Regions from separate parts of the Kitasatospora sp. NPDC003701 genome, predicted to be linked through region 2. Evidence: riboswitches for the same ligand, from Rfam matches in the RefSeq annotation. Region 2 holds a riboswitch; the other holds the start of a gene.
The links. A riboswitch is a leader RNA that binds a small molecule or an ion and turns the genes downstream of it on or off. The one in region 2 is predicted to bind ZMP and ZTP.
Positions count from the first base shown of each region.

Region 1: linked by a shared signal. The riboswitch ahead of ACWDRR_RS43460 (bifunctional 5,10-methylenetetrahydrofolate dehydrogenase/5,10-methenyltetrahydrofolate cyclohydrolase) and the one ahead of ACWDRR_RS31575 (glycine hydroxymethyltransferase) in region 2 are both predicted to bind ZMP and ZTP.

Region 1 covers NZ_JBSFNM010000122.1:557-10,206, reverse strand. The annotation lists gene ACWDRR_RS43490 (hypothetical protein) at 1-179, shown strand, start outside; gene ACWDRR_RS43485 (TOPRIM nucleotidyl transferase/hydrolase domain-containing protein) at 416-1,033, shown strand; gene ACWDRR_RS43480 (MerR family transcriptional regulator) at 1,047-1,496, opposite strand; gene ACWDRR_RS43475 (MFS transporter) at 1,595-2,812, shown strand; gene ACWDRR_RS43470 (NACHT domain-containing protein) at 3,032-5,236, opposite strand; gene ACWDRR_RS43465 (deoxyxylulose-5-phosphate synthase) at 5,899-6,225, shown strand; gene ACWDRR_RS43460 (bifunctional 5,10-methylenetetrahydrofolate dehydrogenase/5,10-methenyltetrahydrofolate cyclohydrolase) at 6,297-7,154, opposite strand; ZMP/ZTP riboswitch at 7,179-7,264, opposite strand; gene ACWDRR_RS43455 (hypothetical protein) at 7,364-7,618, opposite strand; gene ACWDRR_RS43450 (hypothetical protein) at 7,615-7,863, opposite strand; gene ACWDRR_RS43445 (hypothetical protein) at 8,080-8,610, opposite strand; gene ACWDRR_RS43440 (nuclear transport factor 2 family protein) at 8,724-9,158, opposite strand.
Region 2 covers NZ_JBSFNM010000045.1:46,348-65,770, reverse strand. The annotation lists gene ACWDRR_RS31640 (glycosyltransferase family 2 protein) at 1-334, opposite strand, end outside; gene ACWDRR_RS31635 (CDP-alcohol phosphatidyltransferase family protein) at 388-1,125, opposite strand; gene ACWDRR_RS31630 (iron-containing alcohol dehydrogenase family protein) at 1,217-2,278, opposite strand; gene ACWDRR_RS31625 (phosphocholine cytidylyltransferase family protein) at 2,266-3,021, opposite strand; partial or broken gene ACWDRR_RS31620 (DUF5941 domain-containing protein) at 3,112-3,222, opposite strand; gene idi (isopentenyl-diphosphate Delta-isomerase) at 3,489-4,142, shown strand; gene ACWDRR_RS31610 (ATP-binding protein) at 4,151-4,630, opposite strand; tRNA gene ACWDRR_RS31605 (tRNA-Leu) at 5,045-5,129, shown strand; gene ACWDRR_RS31600 (APC family permease) at 5,456-7,150, shown strand; gene ACWDRR_RS31595 (very short patch repair endonuclease) at 7,334-7,726, shown strand; gene ACWDRR_RS31590 (class I SAM-dependent methyltransferase) at 7,912-8,904, opposite strand; gene ACWDRR_RS31585 (DUF6624 domain-containing protein) at 9,353-9,862, shown strand; gene ACWDRR_RS31580 (aldehyde dehydrogenase family protein) at 10,094-11,533, shown strand; gene ACWDRR_RS31575 (glycine hydroxymethyltransferase) at 11,603-13,060, opposite strand; ZMP/ZTP riboswitch at 13,150-13,246, opposite strand; gene ACWDRR_RS31570 (ABC transporter permease) at 13,542-14,615, shown strand; gene ACWDRR_RS31565 (ABC transporter substrate-binding protein) at 14,701-16,455, shown strand; gene ACWDRR_RS31560 (ABC transporter permease) at 16,562-17,554, shown strand; gene ACWDRR_RS31555 (dipeptide ABC transporter ATP-binding protein) at 17,574-19,235, shown strand; gene ACWDRR_RS31550 (hypothetical protein) at 19,323-19,423, shown strand, end outside.

The DNA of each region.
Region 1 (9,650 bases), on a different contig from region 2:
ATTCGAGTGACGCCCCCGACGGAGTCGTCGCCGAAGCCATGGCGATGCGGATCGGCACCGTCGTGGTCCTGATCGAACTCGACGAGGACGGGCCCGAGCACAAGACGCTGCAGCAGTTCACCGCACTCCAGGCGGAGCGGATCAAGCGGGTCCAGCAGGGCGCGAACCCGGACGCCTGACGCCTGCGGCGAGCCCGCACGGCTCCCGCCGGCCCGCCCGGCGGGAGGCCTGTCCTGGCCCAACTCAACGCCAACCGCGCCCACCACTCGCCGCTGCCACGGCCCGTGGAGCCGTCCCCGCCGGTGGCCGGGCCTGCCGACCACCGGGTCGCCGTACGCGGGTGTGCGCGGACGCCGGGTGCCCGGCCGACGAATAATCCGTGCGGCGCGTGCCCGACCAGGAGCAGGATCACCCCATGACGGACATACGAGCGTTCCGGGACGCGGTCACCGACTGGGCGGCGGGCGGACCCGGCGGGCCGGCGAGTGAGCTGGCCGCGCACCTGCGGGTGCGGACCGCGGTGCTGCTGGAAGGGCCGAGCGACGTCGCGGCCGTTGACGCGCTGGCCGCCCGCGACGGTCGGGACCTTCCCGCCGAAGGGGTGTGCGTCCTGTCCATGGGCGGGGCGATGAACGTCGGCCGCTACGTGAGCCTCCTCGGGCCGCCGGGGTTGGGCCTGCGCCTGGCCGGGCTGTGCGACGAAGGCGAGCGGCGCTTCTACGACCGCGGTCTGGAGAGAGCCCGCGCGCCGCGGGAGGGGTTCTTCGTGTGTGTGACGGACCTGGAGGACGAACTCATCCGCGCGCTGGGCGTGCCACGGGTCGAGGAGATCGTCCGGGCCGAGGGCGACCTCCCCGCCTGGCAGACCTTCGTTCACCAACCTGCGCAGCGAGGACGGCCCCCGCAGCAACAGATGCGGCGTTTCCTCGGCACGAAGAAGGGGCGCAAGATCCGCTACGGCCACCTCCTGGCCGAGGCCCTCGCACCCGAACGGGTACCGGCGCCCCTCCACGACCTGCTCGCACACCTGTGACGTGTGGCTGCTTCTAGTCGGCATGCCCGGGCAGGAAGTCGTCGGTGAACTCCCTGCCGGTGAGGGCGGCGTCGACCCGGGCGCGGATGTAGGCGCCGGTCATCGGGCAGTCCAGCGGGCGGTCGCTGGGGCACTCCAGCATGTGCTCCAGCACGGCGGCGGCCCGGGTGAGCCGACGGATGCGGGCCAGCATCTCCTCCCGCTGCCCGGCGATCAGGGCGTGCCGGTCCTCGACGTGCTCGCTCTCCACCACGGCGGCGGTGTCGGCGATCGGCATCAGGCCGTCGTCGTGCCACAGCTGGGCGTACGCGAGCTGCTCCAGGCCGGCGTGGTCGTAGTAGCGCACCCGCCCGCGCCGGGCGGCGGGGCGGATCAGGCCGCGCTCCTCGTAGTACCGCAGGGCGGGCACGGACAGGCCGAACGCCTTGGCCACCGCGCTGATCGAGAACAGCTGCTGCTCCATCGCCGCTCCGGGCCGGGTTCCGTGACTTGCACTCAAGCGCGCTTGAGCGTGAAGGCTGAGGACATCCTAACGTCCACGTCGAAGGGCAGGGCCGTCCCGTGCCGATCTCCTCCTCCGCCAGAACGACCGCACCGCCCGCCCCCGCCGGCACCGCCCGCCCGACCCCCGCGGCGGGCGTGCTGCTCGTCGTCGGCTTCGTGCTGCTGAGCCTCAACACCCGGGTCGCGTTCGGGCAGATCGGGCCGCTGGCCCCGGTCGCCCACTTCGGCTCCGCCACGGTGACCGTGCTGGGCCTGCTTCCGCCGCTGTGCATGGGCCTGTTCGCACCGCTCGCCCCGCTGGTGCGGCGCCGGCTCGGCGAGGAGCGCGGCCTGCTGTGGGCCGGCGTCGTCCTGGTCGCCGGCGCGATCCTGCGCGTGCTCGGGATGCCGGGCCTGTACGCCGGCACCGTCGTCGTCAGCCTCGCCACCGCGGTCGTCAACGTGCTCGTGCCGGTCTTCGTCCGGGCACGCTTCTCCCACCGGCACGTCGGCACCATGATGGGCGTCTACGCGCTGTCCATGGGCGTCGGCTCGGCGATCGTCGCGGCCCTGGTCGCGCCCATCGCCCAGGCCTCCGGAGGCTCCTGGCAGCTCGCGGTCGGCATCGCCGTCGTGCCGGCCGTGCTCGCGGCGGCGGGAATCGCCCCGCAGGCCCGCGTCCACCGGCCCCGGCCCGCGACCCCGGCGGCCGAGGCGACCGCACCGCGTCCGCACGTGGCCCGCACCGGGCTGGCGTGGAGCCTGACGGCCTTCTTCGGCATCCAGACCCTCGCGTTCTACACGGCGCTCGCCTGGCTGCCCTCCGTCCTCATCGCCTCCGGCACCAGCCGGACAGCCGCCGGAACCTGCCAGGCGGTCCTCATCCTCGGCGTGGCCGCAGGTGGCTTCCTCGCCCCCGTCCTCGCCGCACCCCGCAGGGACCAGCGCCCGCACATCCTGGGCACCGCCCTGATCAGCGCCGCCGGGTTCACCGGACTGCTGCTCGCCCCGACCGGACTCCCGGCACTGTGGGCGGTCGTCCTCGGCATCGGCCTGGGCGCCGGACAGGCCCTCCCGGGCGTCCTCTACGCCCGCCGGGGCACCGACCACGACCACGTCGCCGCCCTGTCGACCATGGCCCAGACCTGCGGCTACCTCATCGCCGCCACCGGCCCCGCCCTCGCCGCCGGCCTCCACGGCGCAACCGGCTCCTGGACCGCCCCGCTCGCGGCAGTCACCGCAGCCCTGTTGCTCGGCGCCGCACTGAGCAGGCGGGCGGGCCACGACCCCCGCTGACCACCGCGACCGGACGCCCAGCCGGACAGACCTGACTGCCGGTCGGCACACGGCGGCGCGGGAGTCCGAGGGAGCGGCTCCGTCCGCGCCCCTGGCCCGAGTTGGGGATTCCTCGGGAGCGGAGGAGGCCCGGGATCACCGGCACCACGGACCGCCGGCCGGGCCTCTTCCGAACCGCCTCCGAGCCGCCTCCGAACCGCCTCCGAGCCGCCCGGACGGCTACCGGCGGGCGGCGGTGGCGGCGAGGCGCTCCTGGAGGCGCGCGTGGCGGAACTGGTAGACCGCGCCGGCCTGGCGCAGCACGCCGCGGTGGTGGGCGTCGTCCAGGAAGGCGGCCACCGCCCAGGGCAGCCGTCCGGTCAGCGGCAGCCAGATGCGCACCAGGACCACCCAGCGGCCCCAGGCGCTCAGGCTCAGCCCGTACGCGACCGCGACCCCGATCGCGCCCACGACGCCGTGCTGGACGGCCTTGTCGGTGGTCTCCCGTAGGGCGATCAGGCCGCCGTATCCGGCGCCGACGACGAGCCCGACGACGAGCAGTTGGACGAGCACCGTAGCGCGGTCGGCGCGCAGCAGGTCGGCCGGGCTGACCGAGGTCCGGAGGTCGATGGGCACTTCGAACCTGGCCAGGAGGCCGTTCACGAGGCCGCCCATGAGGCCGAGGGACAGGCCGATCACGAGCCAGTTCCCGATCCAGAGCGCGAGCGCGTACAGGACTCCGGCGTTCCCGCGGATGTGCAGGACGGTCCCGAGGAGGGCCAGGGACCCGATCCCGACGGTGAGGCCGAAGACGGCGCCGCAGAAGACCCCGACGAGGAGGCGGGCGAGGAGGGTGTCGCGCACCCGTCCTGACCTTCCGCGGATCCTCAGTTGGACACGCGCGGGCTCGAACACCGGCCGGGCGGACGGGAACCTGTTCAGCCCCCACGGCACCACCCAGTGCACGAAGCCGAAGGCCAGCCCGCCGCCGAGCCCGTTCATGAGCAGTGCGAACAGCGCCTCGGGGGCTCCGTCCGTGAGCAGTCCGCTGAGCCCGGCGACGGTCCCGAGCACGAGGCCCGCCAGGGTGCCCACCAGGGTCGCGCGGGTGGCCCCGCGCAGGGTGGTGCCGAGCTCCCACCACGCGAGGTCACGGGTGCCCAACCGGTCCATGTGCAGGGCGAGTTGGCCGAGCCAGCGCAGGGCCTGCTCAGGATTCCAGTCCCGCCGGCGCCCGGACGACGGCGTGCCGGGCCCGTAGACCGTGGGGACGAAGGTGTCCAGGAGGTGGACCTCCAGGTCCTCGCGGGTACCGAACCGGTCGGCGTCCAGCAGGTCGGACGGCTGGTGGTCGGGTGTGTCGCTGTAGACGATCCGGGCGAGCGCGACCATCAGCGGTGTGGTGAGCACCTCGGCGAGAGCGGTGGCGGTCCGGCTGCGGTCGTGGGCGCGCAGGCGGGCCAGGACCGGCTCCCACACGGGTACGGCGGCCGGCGGTCCCGCCTTCGCCGCACCCTCGTCCGGGGCGGCTCCGGCCCCGACCGCGCCGGCCCGGGTAGCGGGGCGCGCCGTCCGGCGGGTGGTGAGCGGCAGGTAGTCGGCCAGGTCGTCCAGGGTGAGGTCGGTCAGCTCGATGACCGCCGCAGCGGTCAGGACGTCCGTCCCCGTCACGGCCGCCTCGTACTCGTCACGGCGGCTGGTGACCAGCAGGGGCATCCGGGACGCCCGGTTGAGCGAGGCCAGCGCGGGCCGGTGCAGACCGTCCGCGATCTCGTCGAACCCGTCCAGCACCGGCAGGACCAGGCCGGCCTCGACCAGCGCGACGGCCAGCGTCGAGCCGTCCGGGCCGGGGGCGGACAGACCCGGGTGCTCCCGGGCGAGCCGGGTGGCCAGCCAGTCCCGGAACGGGGTGGTGACGGGGTTCCAGGAGGCCAGGCCAAGGATCACGGGCACGGCGGCGCCGGTGGCGCGGGCCGCCAGGAGGTCCAGTGCGATCCGCATCGCCAGGACGGTCTTCCCCGCTCCGGCCCGCCCGAGGACCACCAGCCGGCCGGACGGCACCCGCCGGTAGAGGGCGAGGACCTGGTCGAGCTCGCCGGACAGGTCCGGCAGGACCTCGGCGCCGCGGCGCCCCGACGGGTTGATGCTGTCCCAGTGGTCGGTCAGCTCCACCGGCGCCGGCCGCCACCGCAGGGCCAGCGGGAAGGGGTCCTGGATCTGCTGGTGCTCCTCCCCCTCCCGGTACCGGGTGGCGACGGCCTTCGCGAGCTTCTCGGCGGTCCCGGTCAGCACGTCGTGCTCCGCCGGGGCCGCGTGGTGGACCACGGTGACCGGCCCCGTGGCCGTGCCGATCTGCACGACCGACCCACCGACCGTCCCGCTGAACTCGTTCGTGATGCGGCTCCCGTCGCCGGTCCCGCGCTCCTGCCCGTCAGCCGTCTGCACGGGGACATCCTGACCGAGAGCGGTCGGCCGCACACGGCGATTGCGGATACTCCGCGCCGCTCCCCGCAGCGCCGGTTCCCGGTTCGACGGCCTGTCGGCCGGCCGGACACGGGCAGGCTCGGGCCGGGGACGACGCCCTCGCGGACCCGGGCGGCGAACACCCCGCCGGTACGGGGACGGCGGCCGACGTGTCGGCGGCTTCGACGAGTTCCCGGACGGCCGTGCGGAGGTCGAGCGGGTCGTCCTCGCCGCCGCCCCGACCGTCGGAGCGGGTGGCGCACCGGGCCCGGAACGGCGGGGGAGCGCGGAGGCGGGTGGGGCAACGGCCGGGACTCGGGGACAGGAGGATTCCCCGGTCCCGGCCGTGGGAGGCTCGGCCGCCGGGGGGAGCGGCCGTGCTGCTCAGCAGCCCGTCAAGGGGGTGGTGGGGCTGCTGTGACCGGAATGCTAGACCCACCCGGGCTGCCGTGAACAGGCCTGTGACCTGCTCTTTTTCAGGCGCGAACATGCCATCACCCGACTCCCCGGCACGGCCGGCCGCCCACGGCACCGCGTCCGCCCTCACCCGTGCCCGGTGCCGACCCCGACCGGCTCCCACTGCGCACTCATCCGTCGCTGAAAACCCGTCGAATTCGTCGCAGGGTGCTGTCTACGCTGGTGGCATGGCCCATGCGAAGACCTCGTACGTCTGCCTGCCCTGCCGGGCCTCGTACAAGCAGCCCTACGACCGGGAACGGCAGCGGAGCTGCCCGCGGTGCTCAGGATCGCTGACCCACGTGGGGTCGGCCTTCGCCGCGCCCCGACGGCGGGACACCGCGGCCTGGCGCACGCTCTCGGTGCTGGTGAACGCGGGCGTGGGTTTCCACAAGAGCTGCTGCGGCGGTCCCGGGTACCGGCCCCGCACGCTGCGCGAGGCGCGCGAGCGGATGGCCTACGCGCGGCGTACGGGCGAGCCCGTCGCCAAGGCTCTGGTGCGGCGGCTTCCCTGACGGGGCAGCACTGTCGGACCACCCACACCGTCGCCGTCCGCCGCGCCCCGGGCCGACCAACAGCTCCCGGGTCAGGGCCGGGTGAGCTGACGCGCTGCCGCGTCGACAGTCTGCGCGAGGAGGACCGCGATGGTCATGGGACCGACGCCGCCGGGCACAGGAGTGATCAGGCTCGCGCTGCGCCGGGCGGTCTCGAAGTCGACGTCCCCGACGTTGCCCGGGTTGTAGCCCGCGTCGATCACCACCGCACCGGGCTTGATGTCCGCCCCGTTGATGAACCGAGGCCGGCCGACCGCGGCGACCAGGACGTCGGCCTCGCGCACGATCGAGGGCAGATCGGCGGTACGGGAATGACAGTAGGTCACCGTGGCATCACGCCCGAGCAGGAGCATGCCGACGGGCTTTCCCAGGATGGGGCTGCGTCCCACCACGACGGCGTGCTTCCCCGTGAGGTCGACGTCGTACTCGTCCAGGAGGCGCATGATCCCTCCGGGCGTGCAGGAGACGAATCCGGGCAGGCCGAACCCCATCGCCGCGAAGGAGTGCATGGTGACCCCGTCGACATCCTTCTCGGGGGCGATCGCCTCGAACGCGGCGCGCTCATCGATGTGCGCCCCCACCGGGTGCTGGAGCAGGATGCCGTGCACGTCCGGATCCTCGGACAGTGCGGTGACGGTCTCCACCAGGCCGCCGGTGCTCACGGCGGCAGGCAGCGGGACGTGTCGCGAGCGGATGCCGACCTTCGCGCAACGGGCCTGCTTCATCCGGACGTACGTGACCGAGGCCGGGTCCTCTCCCACGAGCACGGTCGCCAGGCAGGGGGACACCCCCGCGCGCCGACGGATGTCCTCGGCGGCTGCCGCGCTGGTCTCGGTGATCCGGCGGGCGAGATCCGTACCGTCCATCAGCCGCGCCTGCTGCGTCTCCATCACGTGCCACTCCTGAGCTCCACGGTGAGGTGCCCAGGCGCACGGCATCGACGAGACGTCAGGCCGCTCCCCGGTGGTGTCCCACCTCAGCGCCAGTCACGGCCCGGGCCCACAATACCGGGCGGCCACCGCCTGGTTGGTCCGATCCACAGCCCGTGATCACCTGAAGGAGCCGGTCATGCCCGTCGGGCCCGTTGAGTGACTCGTGCTCAGATCAGCGCGATGGCGAACACCCACAGGTGCGGGGGCTCCGGCAGGACGGCGTAGTGGACGATCGCCCGGTCGACCGTGATCACGCGGACCGCGTCGTCCAGGTCGTAGCGGTCGGCCTGCGGCCATGACCACGGATCGGCCTCTGCCTGCTCCAGCGCCCCGCGCAGGCTCTTGCCCACCTGCGGGTCGAGCTCGCGCACGGCCAGGCCGACGTCACGCGCGAACCTGGCCGGAAAACGGGCACTGCTCACGGGCCGAACACCTCGTCCATGCCCATCGCCCCGTCCTCTCCGCACCCTCCGGCGGTCCACTGGTGGTAGGCGGCCGCGGCGAGCGCGTGGGCACGGGCGACGCGCTCGGCGGCGGTTCCGGCGGCGGCCACCTGATCGGCGGTCAGCACGCGCGCGATGTACTCGTTGACGCTCAGCCCCGCCTCGGCGGCGGCCGAACGAACGGCTTCCTCCAGCTGCTCGGGCAGCTCGACCATCGTGGACATACCCACCACGATAGCCAGCCCCCGCGGCCGGCAGCGGAGAACCGCCCAACACGAGTGCCGCGGCGGTGGCCAAGGCCCCTACCGCGAACGCCTCCAAGCATCACGTGACTCCCCCGCTCGGCCGGAGTCGGGCCCGCGGAGAACCGCCGACCACCACCCTGACCAGCCCTCGCGGACCGCGCGCGGGAGGGGCGGGCCGTCCGCCCGTCCCCGACGTCAGGTGGACCCGTCCGGCAACGGCGCGGCCGCGCCCCGGGCCCCGCCGACGACCCGGCGCCCGACCTGCTCGCCCCAGCCCTCGGGGAGCGGCTCCTCCCACCAGGGGTGCTCCTCCCAGAACGTCATGGCGAGGGGAGCCGCGTCCGGGAACTGCCGGCGGATCTCACCGAGCACCCAGGGGTCGGCAGTCAGCAGCTCCCACGACGAACTGTCGAACTCCCGCAGTACCAGCACCCGTTCGGTCCCCGCGTAGGCCACGAAATCCGCATCGACCGCCTGCAGGTCCGGAGGCAGCAGAGCCAACAGCTCCAGCGTCCCCACCCCGGTTTCGGCGAGCTCCACGATCCCGGCAAGCCGGTCCTCGTCGAATCGCACCCGCCAGGTGAGCCCCAATCTGAAACTCCCCAACCGCACCAGGAGTTCATTCACCGTGACATAGCGCCGCCCCGCCGGCGCCCAGGGCACCGGCTCATCCTCCCGCCAGGCCCCGAAGCACAGCGACTCCATTCCGCCACCCGCAGCATCCATCCAGCGACCGTACTCAGGCCGCCGAACGCGTGCCTCTCAATTTCGTCGCTGCCGTCCGGGCCCGGACGGCAGCGACGAACGGGGGAACTCCTCGGTCCGCCGGCGGCTTCGGGCTAGCGCGGCTCGGCCGGCCACCCGACGGCCCGGAAGACTGCGACGGGGTCGAGGTAGTCCCGCCAGTGGGTCACCCGGCGGTTCTCGATAGTGATCACCGAGACGAAGTGGTTGTCGTAGGCGCGTCCGGTCTGGACCGCCTTCCCGTGCACGGCGTACTCCAGGACGACGACGGACGTGGCGGGGTCGCGGTGCACGGCGAGTTCGTCCGCGCTGTGCAGGACCATGATGTCGCCGTAGCCGCGGTAGAGGTCGGCGACCGCCTGCCGGCCCCGGACCCGGCGCGGGTAGCCGGGGACGGAGACCACGTACTCGACGACCACGTCCTCGGCCAGGAGGTCGAAGAAGTGCTCGCCGTCGACCAGACCCGCCAGGCCCTCCTGGACGACGCGGAAGAACGGGTCCAGTGCCGCGAAGTCGGTGGTGTCACCCACGGGCCCGGTCATCGGCCCGCCGTCCAGGCGTGGGCGTTGCGTCGGGCGAGGTCGGGAGCGGCCTGTGGTGGTGCGGTCATGAGTCCATCATGGGACACCGCAGGGGCCGGTCAACGAGCGAATCGCGCATGCCGCTCCCGGATGCCGCCCGGCTGTGCGCGCCGGACGCCCCCCACACGGCCGCCCCGGGGCTGGGCCGTGCGGGCCGACCGAGCCCTGGACCGCGGGCGATCTCCCGCCCCCGGGACGGGAGGGACCGGTACGAAGCACGTACCGAAAGGGCAACCCCGGTGTGGACGCACGGGCAGAGGTTCGACGGAGCCCGGGTTCGCGTGCAACGTTTCGCCCCGCTCACGGCATCTCCATGGTGTCAGGGTCGTGGGACGGGAGGGGTGCCGTACGCGAAGTCACGGGCACCCGACAGCGGAACGGACGGCGGAATGCGCCGGCCGACGGCGGCGCATTACCGCGGCGTGGATTCGTTCGGACCGC
Region 2 (19,423 bases):
CGGGGTCGGCGATCCGGAAGCTGACGATGCCCAGCTCCGGATCGGCGGTGAAGGCCTCGCGCAGCAGGCGGGCCGAGTCGGTGCCCGGCAGCCGGCCGTCGTCGTCCAGGAAGAGGACGGCGTCGACCTCCCGGCCGTCCTTGCCGAACAGCTCGATGCCGACGTTGCGGCCGCCGGGGATGCCGAGGTTCTCCGGCAGCTCGACGCTGCGCACGTCCGCCGGCAGCGGCGGCAGCGGGGCGCCGTTGGCGACCACGGCCAGCTCGACGGCCGGGCCCTCCTGGGCGCGGACCGACTCGATCAGGGCGTTCAGCTCCGCGGGGCGGTTGCCCATGGTGATGATGACCGCGCCGAGCCGGAAGGTGTCGGTGGCCGTGCTCACGGCGCTCACCGCAGCCTGCTGGACAGGACGATGCTCAGCAGGTGCAGCACGGTCTGCAGCATGGCGATCGCGGCCAGCACGACCACCGCGAGCCGGGTGAAGAACAGCCCGCCGTGCACGGCGTCCGCGACGCCCGCGGCGAGGATGAGCAGCGAGGCCTCGACCGCGCCCACCAGGCGGTGGAACTTGAGGAAGGAGGCCGCCCGGCGGGCCTTGGCGACGCCGGACGAGCGCGGCACCGAGGCGCTGTCCTCGACCGCCGTCAGGCCGCTGCGGGCCCGGGCCACGTCCACCAGGTCCGTCTCGGACTTGATCAGGATGGCGCCGAGCGCGGCCAGCGTGCCGAGGAAGGCCCACTCCCAGTGCGCGGTGTCGCCGGTCCTGTGGAAGAGGTCGCAGCCGCGCAGGCCGAGACCGGTCAGCAGGGCCGCCTCGGACATGTAGTGGCCGACCCGGTCCAGGTAGACGCCGGTGAGCGAGGTCTGCCGGCGCCAGCGGGCCACCTCGCCGTCCACGCAGTCCAGCAGCAGGTAGACCTGGATGAGCAGGGCGCCGAGGACCGCGCCGGTGAGGCCCGGGACGATCAGCGCGACGCCGGCGAGGATGCCGGTGAGCATCATCAGATAGGTCAGGCCGTTGGGCGTGATCGCCGTCACGGTGGAGAGCACGCGGGTGATCCGCAGCGAGATCCGCCGCATGTAGAGGCGGCCGGCCCAGTGCTCCGCGCTGCGGCGCTGGAGCATGCCCTCCGGGTGGATCACCGCGCGCAGCTCCTCGACGGAGGGGCGGCGGGTCAGATCCACCGGGGCCGGGGGCGAACCCTTCGTGGCGGGGTCAGCTGTTGACGGCTTGGACATAGTCGGCGTACGCGTCCCTGATCGCTGATGGGGAGAGGTCGAGGTGCTCAAGAATGGTGAAGCGGCCCGGGCGGGTGTTCGGAGCGTAGTGCACCGCTTCGGTGAACTCCGCCTCGGTGAAGCCGATCTGAGCTGCGGTCACCGGCAGGCCGTGGCGCGCCAGGCGCTCCACGATCAGACCGGTCAGCTCGCGCTCGCCCCGCAGGAAGCTGGCGAAGGCGGCCCCGAGGCCGACCTGCTCGCCGTGCTGGGCGGATCGCTTGGGGTACAGCACGTCCAGGGCGTGCGAGATCTCGTGGCAGGCGCCCGACGAGGGCCGGGTGCTGCCAGCGATGTTCATCGCGATGCCGGACAGTACCAGGGCTTCCGCGAGCGCTGTGAGGAGGTCCTGATCCTGAAGGTTTCCTGGGTGCCGCAGCAGGTTCTCGCCGGCCGAGCGGGCCATCGCCACGGCCAGTCCGTCCACCGGTTCGCCGGTCTCGGCCTGGGACAGCTCCCAGTCCGCGCAGGCGGAGATGTTGGAGATGACGTCGCCGATGCCGGCCGCCACGAAGCGCGGCGGGGCCTGCCGGATCACGTCGAGGTCGACCACGATGCCGATCGGACCGGGCACCCCGTAGGAGCCGCGGCCGGCGTCGTTGTCGAGGGTGGAGACGGGTGAGCAGATGCCGTCGTGGGCGAGGTTGGTGGCGACCGCGACCACCGGCAGGCCGACCCGGGCCGCGGCGTACTTGGCGGCGTCGATGATCTTGCCGCCGCCGAGGCCGACGATCGCGTCGTAGTGGCCGCCGCGCATCGCGTCCGCCAGCCGCACCGCGCTGTCGAGGCTGCCGTCGTCGACGTTGTACCAGTCGGCGCCCGGCAGGGCCGGCTCCAGCCGCTCGCGCAGCACCGCCCCCGAGCCGTTGCTGATCGCCACCGCGATCCGGCCCGAGGTGGAGAGCCGCTGGTCGGCGAGGATGCCGCCGAGCGCGTCCAGCGCCCCCGAGCGGATCTCGACGAAGACCGGTGACGGCACCAGGCGCGTCAGTACTGGCACGCGATCTCCCGCGCCTTGGCCAGGTCGTCGTGGTTGTCGACCTCGACCCAGGAGACCTCGCCGATCGGCTGCACGTCGATCCGCAGACCGCGGTCGACCATCTCCTGGTAGCCGTCCTCGTAGTACAGCTGCGGGTCGCGCTCGTAGGTGGCGCGCAGCGCGTCGGTGAGGTCGGCGGCGGCGGACGGGTTGATCACGGTGAGGCCGATGTACTCGCCGGTCGCCTCGGCCGGGTCCATCAGCTTGGTGATGCGCCGCATGCCGGCGGCCGGGTCGACGACGACCTTCATCTCCTCGTCGGCGAGCTTCTTCACCGTGTCGAGGGCGAGCAGGATGCCGGGGGCGCGGCCCTGCTCGGTGAGGCGCAGGTTGCCCTCCAGCATGGTGCGCTGGACGGAGGCCGGGTGGACGGTGTCGCCGTTGGCCAGCAGCAGGCCCTCGCCGAACAGCTCGCGCGCGCACCAGAGGGAGTAGGCGTTGTTCCACTCCTCGGCCTTGTCGTTCTCGACCAGGGTGAGCTTCACGCCGTACTTCTGCTCCAGGGCCGCCTTGCGGTCCTGGACCGCCTCCTTGCGGTAGCCGACGACGATCGCCGCCTCGCGCAGGCCGACCTCGGCGAAGTTGCCGAGGGTGAGGTCCAGGACGGTCCGCTCCCCGTCGACCGGCACCAGCGCCTTCGGCAGGGTGTCGGTGTACGGGCGCAGCCGGCGGCCGGCGCCGGCTGCCAGAACGAGGCCGATCATGCGGGGTCTCCTGATCCGTCGTGCTGTGCTGATCCGTCGGGCCGAGCGCTGCCGCAGACCGTCGGGCGGTGCGCTGCCGCAAGCCGTCGGGCCGTGCGCCGCCGCAGACCGTCGGGGTGGCGCGCCGATGCCGGCGAGGATGCGGGCACCGTGTCGTATGTGATGGTAGGCGACCGCGGCGACCAGCCCGAACGCGGCCGGGGACCGGGCGGGCGCCGCGCCGGGCCGCCGTGAAGAAGGGGTGCCGTCGAGGTGTCCGTTCTCCGCCCGCGCACCACCGGAATCGAACGCCCGCCGAACGCATCCCGAACGCTCCTGCTAATCCGGCGCCCATTCCGATGCCAGGAATGGTGCGGGAACGGTCATGATCCGCCCTGTTGTGTGTGGGACGCCTGCGGACCGCCACCCGTACGGCAGACTGGGGCACGACGCCACCGGTGCTCCCTTTTGCCCCCGAAAGAGGCCTCATGCCCCAGAGTCTGCCGACCAACCCGACGCACTTCACCTCGGAGATCGACACCGGTCTCGACGTGGAGACCGACGTGACGGCCGACCCGCGAGCCGCGGCCGGAGCCCCCGCGGGCGCCGAGATCCTGCTGGAGCTCGTCGACGACGAGGGCGTCACGGTCGGCACCGCCGAGAAGCTCTGGGCCCACCAGCAGCCGGGCCGGCTGCACCGGGCGTTCTCGGTGTTCCTCTTCGACCGCCAGGGCCGGCTCCTGCTCCAGCGCCGCGCACTGGGCAAGTACCACTCCCCCGGTGTCTGGTCGAACACCTGCTGCGGCCACCCGTACCCCGACGAGCCGCCGTTCGTCGCCGCCGCCCGGCGCACCGCCGAGGAGCTGGGCGTCGCACCGGCGCTCCTCTGCGAGGCCGGCACCGTCCGGTACGACCTGCCGGACGAGGCCTCCGGCCTGATCGAGCGGGAGTGGAACCACCTGTTCGTCGGCCTGGTCACCGCCCCGGTCGCGCCGAACCCCGACGAGGTGGACGACTTCGCCTTCGTGTCCGCGCAGGAGCTGCGCGACCTCCAGGCGGAGCGGCCGTTCTCGGTCTGGTTCGACACCGTCTTCGAGGCCGCGCTGCCCGGCATCCGCGAGATCGCCGGCCGGGACTGGTAGTCCGCCCGCTACCGCGTTTCCCCCCGGGGGACGGGCAGCGAGGCCCAGATCACCTTGCCGCCCTCCCCCGTCCGCTCCACGTCGCAGACCCCGCCCGCCTGCAGCGTGACGCTCTTCACCAGCAGCAGCCCCCGCCCGCCGGTCCGCCCCGCGTCGCTCTCCAGGGCCTTCGGCCGGTACGGGTCGCCGTCCTCGACCGACACCCGCACCCAGTCCGCCCCGACCGTGAGCTCGGTGGTCACCTCGGGCGACAGCTCGGCGGCGTGCGTCACGGCGTTGCTCACCAGCTCCGAGACGATCAGCAGCAGGTCGTCCACCAGCTCCTGGTAGCGCACCCCCGCCATCCCCTGGGCCAGCAGCCGGTCCCGCACCGCGTGCCTGGTCCGCGGCACCGAGGCCTCCACCGCGGGCACCGGGAACCGCCACACCCCTTCGACCGGCCCGGCCGGCGCCCGCCCCGGCCCGGCCGCCGATCGCGTCGGAGCCACCGGTCTCGGGCCCGCTCCCGCACGTCTGGGCCCGTTCTCCACACGTCTCGGCTCGGCCTCCGCCGCCCCGCTGATCTGCTCCACGTCCAGCCGCCCTTCGTCCGCGACCCCGGGAATCAGGCGTTCCGCTCATGGCGCCCTCGGTGCACAGAGGCTAGGAGAGCCGCCCCCGGCACATCCGCACCATCGACAACTTGCCCGTGTCGGACCGCTCCCGCCCGTTCCTGACCGCATGCCGCTCCCAGTCCGACCGTTTCCCGCCCCCGATCCACCGCTTCGCTCACCCCTGCGACCCATCCCTGCCACCCCGGTGGTCCCCACCGGGGAAACGCAGGTGAGAAGCACTCCAGAACCCTGGTAATGTTCTCTCTGTCGCCGAGGGGGCGAGCAGAAAGCCCCCGAAGCACACACCCTGTCCGGGTGGCGGAATGGCAGACGCGCTAGCTTGAGGTGCTAGTGCCCTTTATCGGGCGTGGGGGTTCAAGTCCCCCCTCGGACACAGAACAATTCCCCGTGGGAACTCGAAAGAGATTCCACGGGGAATTTCTTTTTGCCCCGGGGCGTGCCGCTCGGGGCAGGTCGCCCGGGCCGTTCCAGGGGGTCGCCGGGGGCGGATCGGGGTGCGTACGGCGGGCGCAGCCGGGAAGGCGCCGAGAACGCCCGGGACCGTGCGCCCGGTCGGCAGCGGGTCCGTGCGTGTCCGATCATCGGACACGAGATGGCAACAATCGGATGATCTGAGCTTCATCTGAGGTTTTCGTCCTATTTCGCACCATAGTCTGCTGTGCGTTTGTCCGGAACCCCAGGAGACAGAGGACCGATACGTTGAGCGCGCCTGAGTCGACGACGGCTTCCCATCAGCACTACCGCCGTTCGCTCGGCACCATCAGCCTCACAGCGGTCGGGCTGGGCTCGATCATCGGCTCCGGCTGGCTCTTCGGAGCCGAGCGGGCTGCGCGGCTCGCCGGACCGGCCTCGATCGTCGCCTGGGTGATCGGCGCCGCGGTCGCGCTCACCATCGCGCTGACCTACAGCGAGCTCGGCTCGATGTTCCCCAAGGCCGGCGGGATGGTGCGGTACGGGCAGTACTCGCACGGCTCGCTCGCCGGGTACCTGGCGGCCTGGGCCAACTGGATCGCCATCGTCTCGGTGATCCCCGGCGAGGCCACGGCCTCGGTGCAGTACATGAGCTCCTGGCACTTCGGCTGGGCGAAGGGACTGTTCGACGGACAGGAGCTCTCGGCCAGCGGGGTCGCCGTGGCGAGCGTGCTGCTGGTCGGCTACTTCGCGTTGAACTGGTTCGCGATCACGCTGTTCGCCAAGACCAACACCGCGATCACCGTGTTCAAGGTGGTCGTGCCGACGCTGACGGCGGGCGCCCTGCTGCTGGCGCACTTCGACACCGCCCACTTCACCGACCACGGCGGCTTCGCGCCGAACGGCTGGAGCGCGGTCTTCACGGCCGTCGCCGTCTCCGGCATCGTCTGGGCCTTCAACGGCTTCCAGTCCCCGCTGAACCTCGCCGGCGAGGCGCGCAACCCCGGCAAGTCGCTGCCCAAGGCGGTCATCGGCTCGATCCTGATCGCCCTGGTGATCTACGTCGCGCTGCAGGTGGCCTTCCTGGGCGCCGTCCCGACGGCGGACCTGAGCAACGGCTGGAGCGGGCTCGGCTACACCTCCCCGCTGGCCGACCTCTCGATCGCCTGGGGCCTCAACTGGCTCGCCCTGCTGCTGTACGCGGACGCCTTCGTCTCCCCCAGCGGCACCGGCATGATCTACGCCGCCACCACCTCGCGCATGATCCACGGCGTGCAGGAGAACGGCCACCTTCCCAGGATCTTCGGCCGGGTGGACCCGAAGACCGGCATCCCGCGGCCGGCCCTGCTGCTCAACCTGCTGATCGCCTTCCTGTTCCTGGCCGTCTTCCGCGGCTGGGGCTCGCTCGCCGAGATCGTCTCGGTCGCCACCGTGATCTCCTACGTCACCGGTCCGGTCGCGGTGATGGCGCTGCGCCGCCTCGCGCCCGAGCTGCCGCGACCCGTCCGGCTGCGCGCGATGCCGGTGATCGCCCCGGTGGCGATGGTCTTCGGCTCGCTGGTGCTCTACTGGGCCCGCTGGCCGCTCACCGGCAAGGTCATCCTGCTGATGGCCGCCGGCCTGCCGATCTGGGCCTGGTACGAGCTGCGCAAGCCGTGGGCCGAGCTCAAGCCGCACCTCAAGGCCGGCGCCTGGATGATCGCCTACCTGTTCGTGATGGCCGGCGTCTCGTGGGCCGGCAGCACCGACTTCGGCGGCCAGGGCTACCTCCCCGAGGGCTGGGACCTGCTGATCGTCGCCGCGATCGGGCTCGCCTTCTACCGCTGGGGCGTGGCCAGCGCCTGGGCCAACCCCTCGCTGGACGCCGTCAAGCGCGAGCTGGCCGAAGCGGCCGGGGCTGAGGCCGGGGCTGAGGCCGAGGCCGGGGCCGGGGCCGCCGGGGCCGCCCTCCCCCGCCAGGGCGGGGAGCCCTCGCGGGTCTGACACCCCGCCGCAGCACACGACCCAGGGGCGTGCCGAGCCATCGGCGCGCCCCTGCCGCGTCCGCGTCCCTGCGGGGGCGTTCGCGGGCCCGGGTGCGCCGCTCGGGTGTCGATCCTCCCAGTGCGGTGCGAAATACTGGATCACATGCCGCCCGCCGCCTCCTCCCTCTCCGTCGCGTCCCGCATGAGCCGCCAGGCCTCACGCGACACCGCCCAGGAAGTGGCCGTGCGGCGCCTTCTGTTCGGGTGGGGGCTGCGCTACCGGAAGAACGCCCCCGTGCCCGGAATGCCGCGGCGCACCGTCGACATCCTGTTCAGCGGTCCGCGGATAGCGGTGTTCCTCGACGGCTGCTTCTGGCACGGGTGTCCGGACCACGCGACCAGCCCCAAGGCCAATGCCGAGTGGTGGCGCAGCAAGCTGGACAAGAACATGGCGCGCGACCTGGAGACCACCGAGCACCTGACCGCCGAGGGGTGGACCGTCCTGAGGTTCTGGGAGCACGAGTCGGCCGACCGGGTCGCGGTCTCGGTCTACGGCCGGGTCCGCCCGGGACAGGCCCCGGCCGAGCGCCCCTGACCTCCGACGGGCGACCTCGGCATTCCGCGGACGCCCCCGGGCCCTGCCTCGGCATCCTGGGGCCCTGCGTCGGCACCCCCGGGCCTTGCGTCGGCACTGACAGCGGGCCGCCGGCGTCGGCCCGGGCAGCGCGCGGCACCCACCGGCCGGCTCGGCGCCCGTCGCGGGTGGTCAGCCGCGGGTGGTCAGCCGCGGCGGGCGCGGCGGATGGCGGAGGTGACCACCGGTGGGAGCAGGTCTCCGGCGACGCGCTTGGCCACGTTGGCCGGGCGGCGGCGTTCGGCGGCCCGGGCACGGCGGACGGCGAGGTCGACATCGGCCTCCTGCTGCGCGCGCAGCGCCTCCGCCGTCGCCTGTTCGGCCTCCCGCCGGGCGGCCTCGGCGACCAGCCGGTCGCGGTGGCGCGAGGGCCGGAACGGCGCGATGCCTTCGGAGCTGCCGCCGATCCGCACCAGCCGCCGCCCGTTCAGGGTCTCGACGGCGAGCCGGCAGCCCTCGGCCAGGCCGACCCGGTCCAGCAGGTCCTGCTGGGCGGGTTCCGGATCGCCCCAGGTGGCGTAGAACTTGCTCTCGGTCAGCACGATCGGGGTGAGGCCGTGGTTGAACACCGCCTCCCAGGTGGCGGCGGCGACGCCGGGCGTGTGGGCGGAGCGGTAGTCGTCCAGGACCACCACGCCCTGCGGTTGCAGCGCCGCCCGGGCCACCCGGAGGTCGTCCACCACGTGCTCGTACAGGTGCGAGGCGTCGATGTGGATGAAGCGGAACGCGCCGGCCGGGAGGCGCCCGTCGGCGAGCACCGAGGTGGGCGCCTGGATGATCTCCGGCAGCGCGTCGTGGAAGGCGAGGTAGTTGGACTCGAACGCCCTCCGGGTCAGCGACTTCCGGTAGGACATGGACATCTCGGCGGCGTTCTCGTCGTCCGGGGCGTCCGAGTCGAACAGGTCGCAGACCGTGAAGGTCTCGCTGGGCTGCCGGTGGCCGCCGATCACGATCGCGCTGCGCCCCAGGTAGGCGCCCATCTCCAGCAGGTCACCGGTGACGCCGGCCCGCTCCTGGCGGTCGAGGAACCACTCGAAGAGATGACGGTCGTGGTCCCAGAACCAGCCGGGGACGTCATCGAGCAGGGCCGGCTCGGTGGGCCGGAACTGCTGCTCGGCGCTCAACGCGGCGTCGGTCACGAGGTTGCTCCTAACACGGTGCGGACGACCACTGGGAACGAGCTCCGGCGCGGACACGCGCGGCACGGGGTGCACGAGCCGGCGACGGAGGTCACCGCCCGGCGCTCCGGAGCAGCCTGCGGACCGGCGTGGACGGACGCCGGTCGAACCCGCTGCCCACGGTAGTCACGCGCGCCGGAGTGCGCCGCAATCTACCTCCCGCTGTCCGGAGTTGAGGAGATGTCGCGCAGGTGTTTTCGTCCGATGCGCGATTCTGAGCACTCGGGGAGACAGCGGCCCGGGAAGGCCGGTTCGTCCATACTGCCGCCCGCCCGCCCGGTTTGTCACCATCCGGCGGAATGATCTTCGTAGCCGGCTCACGCGCCTACCGTTGTCCCGGGCGGCCCCGGACCGGCGGCCGCGAACCGGGCGGCCCCGGACCGGCGGCCGCGGACGACGGGAGCGGAGCATGACCACCACGGCAGGACGAGCGCTGACCGCGGAGCTGCTGGGGATGATGGCCGAGGACCAGGCGGCCACCCGTCTCGCCAACAGCGCCGACCTCGCGGAACAGGCGGCCTGGCGGCGGCTGACCGCACGGCACGGCGACCGGCTCGGCGCGATCATGGCCGAGCACGGCTGGCCGGCCGAGCCCCTGGTCGGCGCGGAGGCCGCCCGGGCCGCCTGGCTGATCGCGCAGCACGCCGACCGCCAACTCGACGTGCAGCGCCGGGCGGTGGAGCTGATGGCGGCGGCGGTGGCGGACGGCGCGGCGAGCGCGCGGGACCTGGCCTTCCTGGCCGACCGGCTGGCCGTCAACGAGGGGCGGGAGCAGCGGTACGGCACCCAGATCGGCGCGGTGGCGGACGGACGACCGGTGCCGTGGCCGTGCGAGGAGCCGGAGCGGCTGGACGAACGGCGGGCGGCCGTCGGCATCGAGCCCTTCGACGCGTACACCGCGCGGTTCGCACCGCACTGAGCGGTCGCCGGACGGCCCGGCGGCCCGGCGGGGCACCGGGCGGGGCGCGGGGGCGCGGGCGTGATCGGCCGGGGGCGTGAACCGGCGTGCGTCGGGGGCGTGGTGGTCCAAAGGGATCCGGCTCTTGCGCCGGGCCGCCCGGGCGAACTTGACTGGCCCTTTGGCCAGCAACCGACTGGCAACTGACCAGCGACGCTCGCAGAGCGGACGATCGGACGAGAGGACCACCCGGTGCAGCAGGACGCGGAGCACGGCACCCAGTACGGCGACCAGTACATCGACGGCGAATGGCGGCCCTCCCTGGACGGCGGGTCGATCCCGGTACTGAACCCGGCGACCGAAGAGGTGCTCGCCACCGTCCCCGCCGGCGGCACGGCCGACGTGGCCGCCGCCGTGGCCGCCGCCCGACGGGCGGCCCGGAGCTGGGCCGCCACCACCCGCGAGGAGCGGCTCGCGCCGCTCACCCGGCTGCGGGACGGCCTGGCCGGCTGCCAGGAGGAGATAGCCGCCACCGTGGTCGCCGAGCTGGGCGCCCCGATCGGCTTCGCGACCGCCGTGCACGCCGGCCTGCCGCTGGCCGTCGCCGGCTCGTACCTCTCGCTGCTCGCCGAGTACCCCTTCGAGGAGCGGATCGGCAACTCGGTGGTGCTCGCCGAGCCGGCCGGGGTGGTCGCGGCGATCACCCCGTGGAACTACCCGCTGCACCAGATCGTGGCCAAGGTCGTGCCCGCCCTGGCCGCCGGCTGCCCGGTGGTGCTCAAGCCCGCCGAGGACACCCCGCTGGTCGCCCGGCTGTTCGCGCGGCTGGTGCACGAGGCCGGCTTCCCCGCCGGGGTGTTCAACCTGGTGACCGGTACCGGCGCGGCGGCGGGTGCGGCGCTGGTCGGGCACCCGGAGGTGGACGTGGTCTCGTTCACCGGCTCCACCGCCGTCGGCCGGACCGTCGCCGAGACCGCCGGTCGGGGCATCAAGCGGGTGGCGCTGGAGCTGGGCGGCAAGTCGGCCAACGTGGTGCTGCCCGGCGCCGACCTGACCCGTGCGGTGAACGCCAACATCGCCAACGTCTTCGCCAACTCCGGCCAGACGTGCAGTGCCTGGACCAGGCTGCTGGTGCACCAGGACCAGTACGAGGAGGCGGTCACGCTCGCCGCGAAGGCCGCCGCCAAGTACCTCCCGGGCGATCCGGCCGATCCGCAGACCCGGGTCGGGCCGGTGGTCAGCGCCCGGCAGCGGGAGCGGGTGCGCGGCTACATCACCGGCGCGCTCGCCGAGGGCGCCCGTCTGGTCGTCGGCGGCGCGGACGCCCCGGCGGGCCTGGACACCGGCTTCTACGTCCAGCCGACCGTACTCGCCGATGTCACCCATGACATGACGGTGGCTCAGGAGGAGGTCTTCGGACCGGTACTGGCCGTGCTGGCCTACCGCGACGAGGAGCACGCCGCCGAACTGGCCAACGGCACCGAGTACGGCCTGGCCGGCGGCGTCTGGGCGGCGGACACCGACACCGCCGCCGCCTTCGCCCGCCGTCTCGACACCGGCCAGGTCGACCTCAACGGCGGCCGCTTCAACCCGCTCGCCCCGTTCGGTGGTTACAAGAACTCGGGGCTCGGCCGTGAGCTGGGCCGCCACGGCCTGGAGGAGTTCCTGCAGCGCAAGTCCCTGCAGTACTGAGGCAGTACGGCCGACGTGCGTGGGGAGCCCGGTGGTTCCGGGCCCCCACGCGCATCGGCCGCGCGGGCGTCAGACCAGGTCGACACCCGGGTAGAGCGGGAAGCCCGCGAGCAGGTCGGCGGCGCGCTTGGCGACGCCCTCCGCGAGGGCGCCGTCCAGGGCGTACTGGGCCTTGGAGGGGGCGCCGGCGGCGGTGGTGACGGGGGCCGTGCCGCGCAGGACGGTGTCGATCAGGGCCGCGACCTCGTCCATCTCGGCGACACCCAGGCCCCGGGTGGTCAGCGCGGGGGTGCCGAGCCGGACGCCGGAGGTGTACCAGGCGCCGTTCGGGTCCCGCGGGACGGCGTTGCGGTTGGTGACGATGCCGGAGTCCAGCAGCGCCGCCTCGGCCTGACGGCCCGTCAGGCCGTAGCCGGAGACGTCGGCGAGCACCAGGTGGTTGTCGGTGCCGCCGGTGACCAGCGTGCCGCCGCGGCGCAGCAGGCCCTCGGCGAGGGCCTGCGCGTTGTCGACCACGCGCCGGGCGTACGTCCGGAACTCGGGGCGGCGGGCCTCGGCGAAGGCGACCGCCTTGGCGGCCATCACGTGCGAGAGCGGGCCGCCGAGCACCAGCGGGCAGCCGCGGTCGACGTGTTCGGCCAGCTCGGAGGTGCAGAGCACCATGCCACCGCGCGGGCCGCGCAGCGACTTGTGGGTGGTGGTGGTGACGATGTGGGCGTGCGGCACGGGATCGTGGTCGCCGGTGAGCACCTTGCCCGCGACCAGGCCGGCGAAGTGCGCCATGTCGACCATCAGGGTCGCGCCGACCTCGTCCGCGATCTCGCGCATCGTACGGAAGTTGACCAGCCGCGGGTACGCGGAGTAGCCGGCCACCAGGATCAGCGGGCGGAACTCGCGGGCGGTGGCGCGCAGCGCGTCGTAGTCGATCAGGCCGGTGACCGGGTCGGTGCCGTAGCTGCGCTGCTCGAACATCTTGCCGGAGATGTTCGGCCGGAAGCCGTGGGTCAGGTGGCCGCCGGTGTCCAGGGACATGCCGAGCATCCGCTGGTTGCCGAGCTCGCGGCGCAGCTCGGCCCAGTCCTGCTCGGTGAGGTCGTTGACGTTGCGGACCTCGGCGCGCTTCAGGGCGGGGCTCTCGACGCGCTGGGAGAGGACGGCCCAGAAGGCGGTCAGGTTGGCGTCGATGCCGGAGTGCGGCTGGACGTAGGCGTGGTCGGCGCCGAAGAGCGCGCGGGCGTGCTCGGCGGCGATCGTCTCGACGGTGTCGACGTTGCGGCAGCCCGCGTAGAAGCGGCGGCCGGCGGTGCCCTCGGCGTACTTGTCGCTGAGCCAGTTGCCCATCGCGAGCAGGACGGCCGGGGAGGCGTAGTTCTCGCTGGCGATGAGCTTGAGCGAGGCGCGCTGGTCCTCGATCTCCTGGCCGATGGCGGCGGCGATCCGGGGCTCCACCTCGCGGACGACGTCGAGGGCGCTGCGGAAGGCGGTGTTGGCGGTGGCGCTCGCGGCGGTGTGCGGCGCGGCGGGCACGGCAGGGGTGGCGGGCACGGCGGGCGTGACGGGCACGGCGGGCGTGGCGGGCGTGGCCAAGGCGGTCTCCTCGTGACAGGCGGACGAGTACGGACGGCCCAGGCGCTCGGCAACATGGCGTGCGGGTGCACGGAGCCGCTTCCCGATGGTCGATTCCATCCGTGCGCGCCAGTCGCGGCTCACCGGGATCGTATCAATGCGCCGGCGGGTGTGGCGGAGATCTCAGAATGCGGGACAGGCCGCCGTCTTTGCCCCGGTATGCCCGTTCTTCTGCAACGGCAGTATTGCAGCGGAATGAAGCCGTCACAATCCCCGAAACATTGCGCCCGAACTGCGCCGGGAATGATTTGCGAAAGTCCGGCGGTGTCCGATCTGATGGCGTTCGGCAGGTCACCGGGAAACCCCCGCGGGCCGGTCCGGAAATGCACACCAGCGCACCCTCACCCACGGGGCGGCGGAGAATTCGGGGAGTACGCCTCTCATGGCAGCGGTCGACACAGTCACAGAGCCCTCCGGAGCCGATGCCGCCGGGACGGCGACCTCCGGGGGAGCGACCCCGGAGGAGACGCCCGCCGAAGGGCCGCCCGGGGAGGCGCCCGCCGAGGGCGCGCCGACCGCCGCACCGGCGCCGGCCCCGCAGAGCCTGCTGCGCCGGATCCGCCGCGACCGGGTCGGCACCGCCGCCCTCGTGGTCGTCCTGCTCTTCCTGCTGCTCGCCGCCGCCGCCCCGCTGATCGCCGCCCTGTACGGCAGGAACCCGGTCGAGCACTACGGCCAGAACACGCCCGGCCTGCTCAGCGACGGTGGGCTGCCGATGGCGCCGAACGGCGGGATCTCCGGAGACTTCTGGTTCGGCCTGGAGCCCGGGCTCGGCCGGGACGTCCTCACCCAGCTGCTCTACGGCATCCGGACCTCGCTGCTGATCGCCTTCGCCTCGGCCACCGTCACCACCGCGCTCGGGGTGCTCGCCGGTGTCGCGGTGGGCTACCTCGGCGGGCTCGCCGACCGGCTCTTCGGCTTCCTCTCCAACGTGCTGCTGGCCTTCCCGACGCTGCTCCTGCTGCTCGCGCTGAGCCCCGTCATCCAGTCCCGGCTGGTCGATCCCGGCACCGCGGAACCCGAGTGGATGCAGTTCCTGGTCCTGATCCTGGTGTTCTCCGCGTTCGGCTGGATTCCGCTCGCACTTTCCCTCCGGGCTTCCGTGCGGTCACTTCGGGAAAGGGATTTCGTGCAGTCCGCCCGGGCGCTCGGCGCGAGCGGATTCCATATCGTGTTCCGTGAACTCCTGCCGAATGTCCGGGCGCAGCTCCTGGTGCACGCGACGATGGCGGTGCCGACCTTCGTCGCCGCCGAGGCGGTGCTGTCCTTCCTCGGCGTCGGCATCAACGAGCCGGTCCCGGACTGGGGCCGCATGATCGCCCGCGGCTCCGAGGTCTTCCAGGCCGACCCGACGTACATGTTCTTCCCCGGTGTGGCGCTGCTGCTCTTCGTGCTCGCCTTCAACCTGCTCGGGGACGCCGTCCGGGACGCGCTCGACCCGCGCGCCGCCCGCTGAGCCACACACCCCCGCCCCACCGAGTACCACCTCCCCTCCTTCCTTTCACCTAGCCGCCCCGCCCCGGGGCAAGGAGAGATTCGCCATGCGCTGGATCAAACCGTCCCTCGCCGTCATCGCCACCGCGGTGCTGGCGACCTCCTGCTCGGCCGGCGCGGGCTCCACCTCCGGCGCCGGCACCGCGGCCGCCGCCAAGGAGACCTCGCCGCTCACCGCCGCGCTCGGCACCGAGAAGGAGAGCGCCGGCCCGGCCCCCGCCGTCCCCGGCGCCCGCCCGGGCGGCACCGTGAACGTCTACAACACCACCGACTTCCGCCACCTCGACCCGCAGAAGGTCTACGCGGGCGCCGCGTACAACACCTCGCTGCTCTGGGGCCGTCAGCTGACCCAGTACCAGGTGGTGGACGGCAAGGCCAAGCTGGTCGGCGACCTCGCCACCGACACCGGGACCTCCGCCGACGGCGGCCGCACCTGGACGTACAAGCTGAAGGAGGGCGTGGCCTGGGAGGACGGCCAGCCGATCACCTCCCAGCAGGTCAAGTACGGCATCGAGCGCTCCTTCGGCAAGGGCTACGAGGTCGGCCCGCCGTACTGGCCGCAGTGGCTCACCGGCGAGGCCAGCTACGACGACGCCCGCAAGAAGTACGGCGGCCCGCAGGACGGCGACCTCGCCGCGATCGAGACCCCGGACGACCGCACCCTCGTCCTGCACTTCCCGCAGCCGCAGGCCGACGTGCCGTACATGGCCGCGCAGTCCTCCTCCTCGCCGGTGCGCAAGGACAAGGACACCGGCACGGACTACGACCGGCTGCCGTTCTCCAGCGGCCCGTACCGGATCGCCGAGCACGTCCAGAACACCCGGCTGGTGCTGGAGCGCAACCCGCACTGGAAGGCGGAGACCGACCCGATCCGCAACCAGTACCCGGAGAAGTTCGTCTTCACCTTCGGCAAGGAGGCGCTCAACATCAACCAGGAGATCCTCTCCGGCCGGGACGGCGGCGCCGACGCCACCACGGTGGCCACCCCGCTCTCCCCCGAGCTCTACCAGACCGTCGACACCGACCCCAAGGCCAAGGACCTGGTGGTCTCCGGCCGCCAGGGCGCCTTCGTCACCCAGCTCGTGATCAACAACGAGCGGGTGCCGGACGTCGAGGTCCGCAAGGCGCTGCACCTCGCCTACCCGCGCCAGCAGGCGCGCCAGGTCCAGGGCGGCAGCCGGGTGGGCGAGCTGGCCAGCACGCTCAGCTCCCCCGCACTGGTCGACTGGCAGAAGTACGACCTGTACCCGGCCAAGCCGGAGGGCGACCCGGAGGCCGCCAAGCAGGAGCTCGCCAAGGCCAAGCAGCCGCCGGCCGCGCTGACCTACGCGTACGCCAACACGCCGAACGGGCAGCGGGTCGCCCAGGTGCTGGTCGAGGGCTTCGCCAAGGCCGGGATCACCATCGTGCCGAAGCCGATCGACGCCAAGGCGCTGCTGGACGAGGCGCACCGCGCCGACTCCCCGTACGACCTGTTCGAGGAGACCAGCTCGGTCGACTGGCCGACGCCGTCCACGCTGATCCCGTTCTCCTTCGACGGCCGGGCCAACAGCGACCTGAACTCCGCCCGCTACCACAACGCCGAGGTGGACAAGGAGATCGACCGGATCAACCAGATCGGCGAGCCGCGCGCCAAGGCCACGGAGCTGTACGCGCTGGAGCGGACCGTGATGAAGGACGTGCCGGTGCTGCCCTTCGCCTACCCGACCGTGAACCAGCTGCGCGGCAGCAACGTCGGCGGTGCGTTCGTCCACCCGATCTACGGCTCGGTCGGCCTGGCCTGGCTCTACCTCAAGTCCTGACGCCCCGATCTCTCCGGTGGCCCGGCCCGTGCTGCGGGCCGGGCCACCGGGCCCCTCCCCCGCTCCTCCGCCCCTGTCCCGCCCCCTCCTCGACCCCGGACCGGCCATGCTCTCCTTCGCCCTGCGGCGGACCCTCCAGGCCCTCGCCGTCCTGGTCGCGGTCTCCGCCGCCGCCTTCGCCCTCTTCTACGCCGCCCCCGCCGACCCGGCCCGCGCGGCCTGCGGCCCGCGCTGCGACTCCGGCCAGGTCGCGTCCGTCCGCCAGAGCATGGGCCTGGACCAGCCGCTGCTCACCCAGTACACCGACTACCTCGCGGGGGTGGTGGCCGGGCGGGACATCAGCGACGTCGACGGCTCGGTCATCCACTGCGACGCGCCCTGCCTCGGCTACTCCTACCGGCTCCACCAGCCCGTCACCGAGGCCCTGGTCGACCACCTGCCGGTGACCTTCTCGCTCACCGCGGGCGCGCTCGCCGTCCTGATCCTGCTGGGCCTCGGCACCGGCTTCGTCTCCGCCCTGCGCCACGGGACCAGGACGGACCGGCTGCTCTCCGGCTTCACCCTGGTCGGCGCCAGCGTGCAGATCTACTTCCTCGGGTACGTCGCCCAGTGGGCGCTGGTCTACTCGACCGGCCTGCTGCCGCTGCCCTCCTACACCCCGCCGGCCGAGGACCCGGCCGCCTGGGCGGGCGGGATGCTGCTGCCCTGGCTCGTCCTCGGCTTCGTCAACTCGGCCGTCTTCGCCCGGCTCTCGCGCTCCCAGCTGCTGGAGACGATGAACGAGGAGTACGTCCGCACCGCGCGCGGCAAGGGCCTCGGCCGGCTGCGCACCCACCTCAAGTACACCTCGCGCGGCGCCGCCGGCCCGCTGGTGCAGCTGCTCGGTCTGGAGGCCGGCGCGCTGCTCGGCGGCGCGGTGATCACCGAGACGGTGTTCGGGCTGAACGGCGTCGGCACCTTCGCCGCCGAGGCCGTCTCCGGGCAGGACCTGCCCGCCGTGGTCGGCGCCGTGCTGCTCGCCGCCTGCTTCGTGGTGCTGTTCGTCGCCCTGGCCGACCTCGCGGTGGCCTGGCTCGATCCGCGCATCCGCCTCAGCTGACCCCCTCTGGAGTGTTCCGATGACCCCCTCCACCGAAGCGGTGCTCAGCGTCCGCGACCTGTCCGTCTCCTTCGCCGACCCGCGCGGCGGCGCTCCCGTGCAGGCCGTCCGCGGCCTCTCCTTCGACCTCGCCCGGGGCGAAGTCCTCGGCCTGGTCGGCGAGTCCGGCTCCGGCAAGTCCGCGACCGGCCTCGCCGTGCTCGGCCTGCACGACCCGCGCACCACCACCGTCACCGGCTCGATCCGGCTCGGCGGCCGGGAGCTGGTCGGCGCGGACGAGGGCGTGCTGCGCGAGGTGCGCGGCGGCCGGGTCGCCCTGGTCTTCCAGGACGCGCTCACCTCGCTCAGCCCGTTCCACGGCGTGGGTGCGCAGCTGGCCGAGATGTACCGGCTGCACCACCCCGGCGCCGGTCGCGCCGAGGCCCGGCGGCGGGCCGCCGCCATGCTGGACCGGGTCGGCATCCCGGCCGCCCGGGTCCGCGACTACCCGCACCTCTTCTCGGGCGGCATGCGCCAGCGGGTGATGATCGCCATGGCGCTGATGAACGACCCCGACGTGCTGATCGCCGACGAGCCGACCACCGCGCTGGACGCCCGCGTCCAGCGGCAGGTCCTCGACCTGCTGGGCGAGTTGCAGCGCGAGCACGGCACGGCGGTGCTGCTGGTCAGCCACGACCTCGGCGTGGTGGCCGGGACGACCGACCGGACGCTGGTGCTGCGCGCCGGCGAGCAGGTGGAGTCGGCGCCGACCGCCGAACTGCTGGCCGCGCCGCAACAGCCCTACACCCGGGCGCTGGTGGGGGCCGCGCTCACCAACGAGACGGTGCCGGGCACGCCGCTGGCGACCGTGGACGACCCGTCGCCGTCGTTCGCCTTCGCGCCGCGGCCGACCGCCGCCCCCGAGCGCTGGCTGGTCGAGGTCGAGGACCTCGCCGTCCGCTTCCCCGGGCGCCGGCTCCTGACCGGCCGGCGCGCCGAGCCCGTCCGCGCGGTCGAGGGCGTGAGCCTGCGGATCGCCCCCGGCGAGACACTGGGCCTGGTCGGCGAGTCCGGCTCCGGCAAGTCCACCACCTCCCGCGTGCTGGCCGGCCTCCAGCCCGTGAGCGCCGGCCGGGTGCGCTACGACGGCGTCGACGCCACCACCCCGGACCGGGCGCTGCGCCGGCGGCTCAGCCGGGAGATCCAGCTGGTCTTCCAGGACCCGTACGCCTCGCTCAACCCGCGCCGCACCGTCGCCCAGACCCTCGACACGCCGCTACGCCTGCACACCGCGCTCGGCCCGGCCGAACGGCGCGAGCGGTCCGCCGAGTTGCTGGAGCAGGTCGGCCTGCCGGCCGCGCACCTGGACCGCTACCCGCACGAGTTCTCCGGCGGCCAGCGCCAACGGATCGGCATCGCCCGGGCGCTCGCCCCCGAACCCCGGCTGATCATCGCCGACGAACCGGTCTCCGCCCTGGACGTCTCGGTCCAGGCCCAGGTGCTCAACCTGCTGATGGAGCTGCGCGAACGCCTGGGCGTCGCCTTCCTGTTCGTCTCGCACGACCTCGCCGTGGTGCGGCACTTCTGCGACCGCGTCGCGGTGATGCACGGCGGCCGGCTGGTCGAAGCCGCCGACCGCGACCGGCTGTTCAGCGCGCCGCACACCGACTACACCAGGGAGCTGCTCGCCGCCGCGCACTGAGGGTGTGTCGCCGCCCGCCCACTGCGCCGCTCCGCATACGATCGGCTACCGGCAGCGACTCCCGCCACCCCAGAGAAGGGGTTCCCGATGACCCTCGTCAGCCAAGCCGCCACCCTGCTCCAACTGTTGGGCCGGCTCCACCCCGAGGCCCTGGACGGCATCCGCCCGCACCTGCCCGTCCTCGGGCC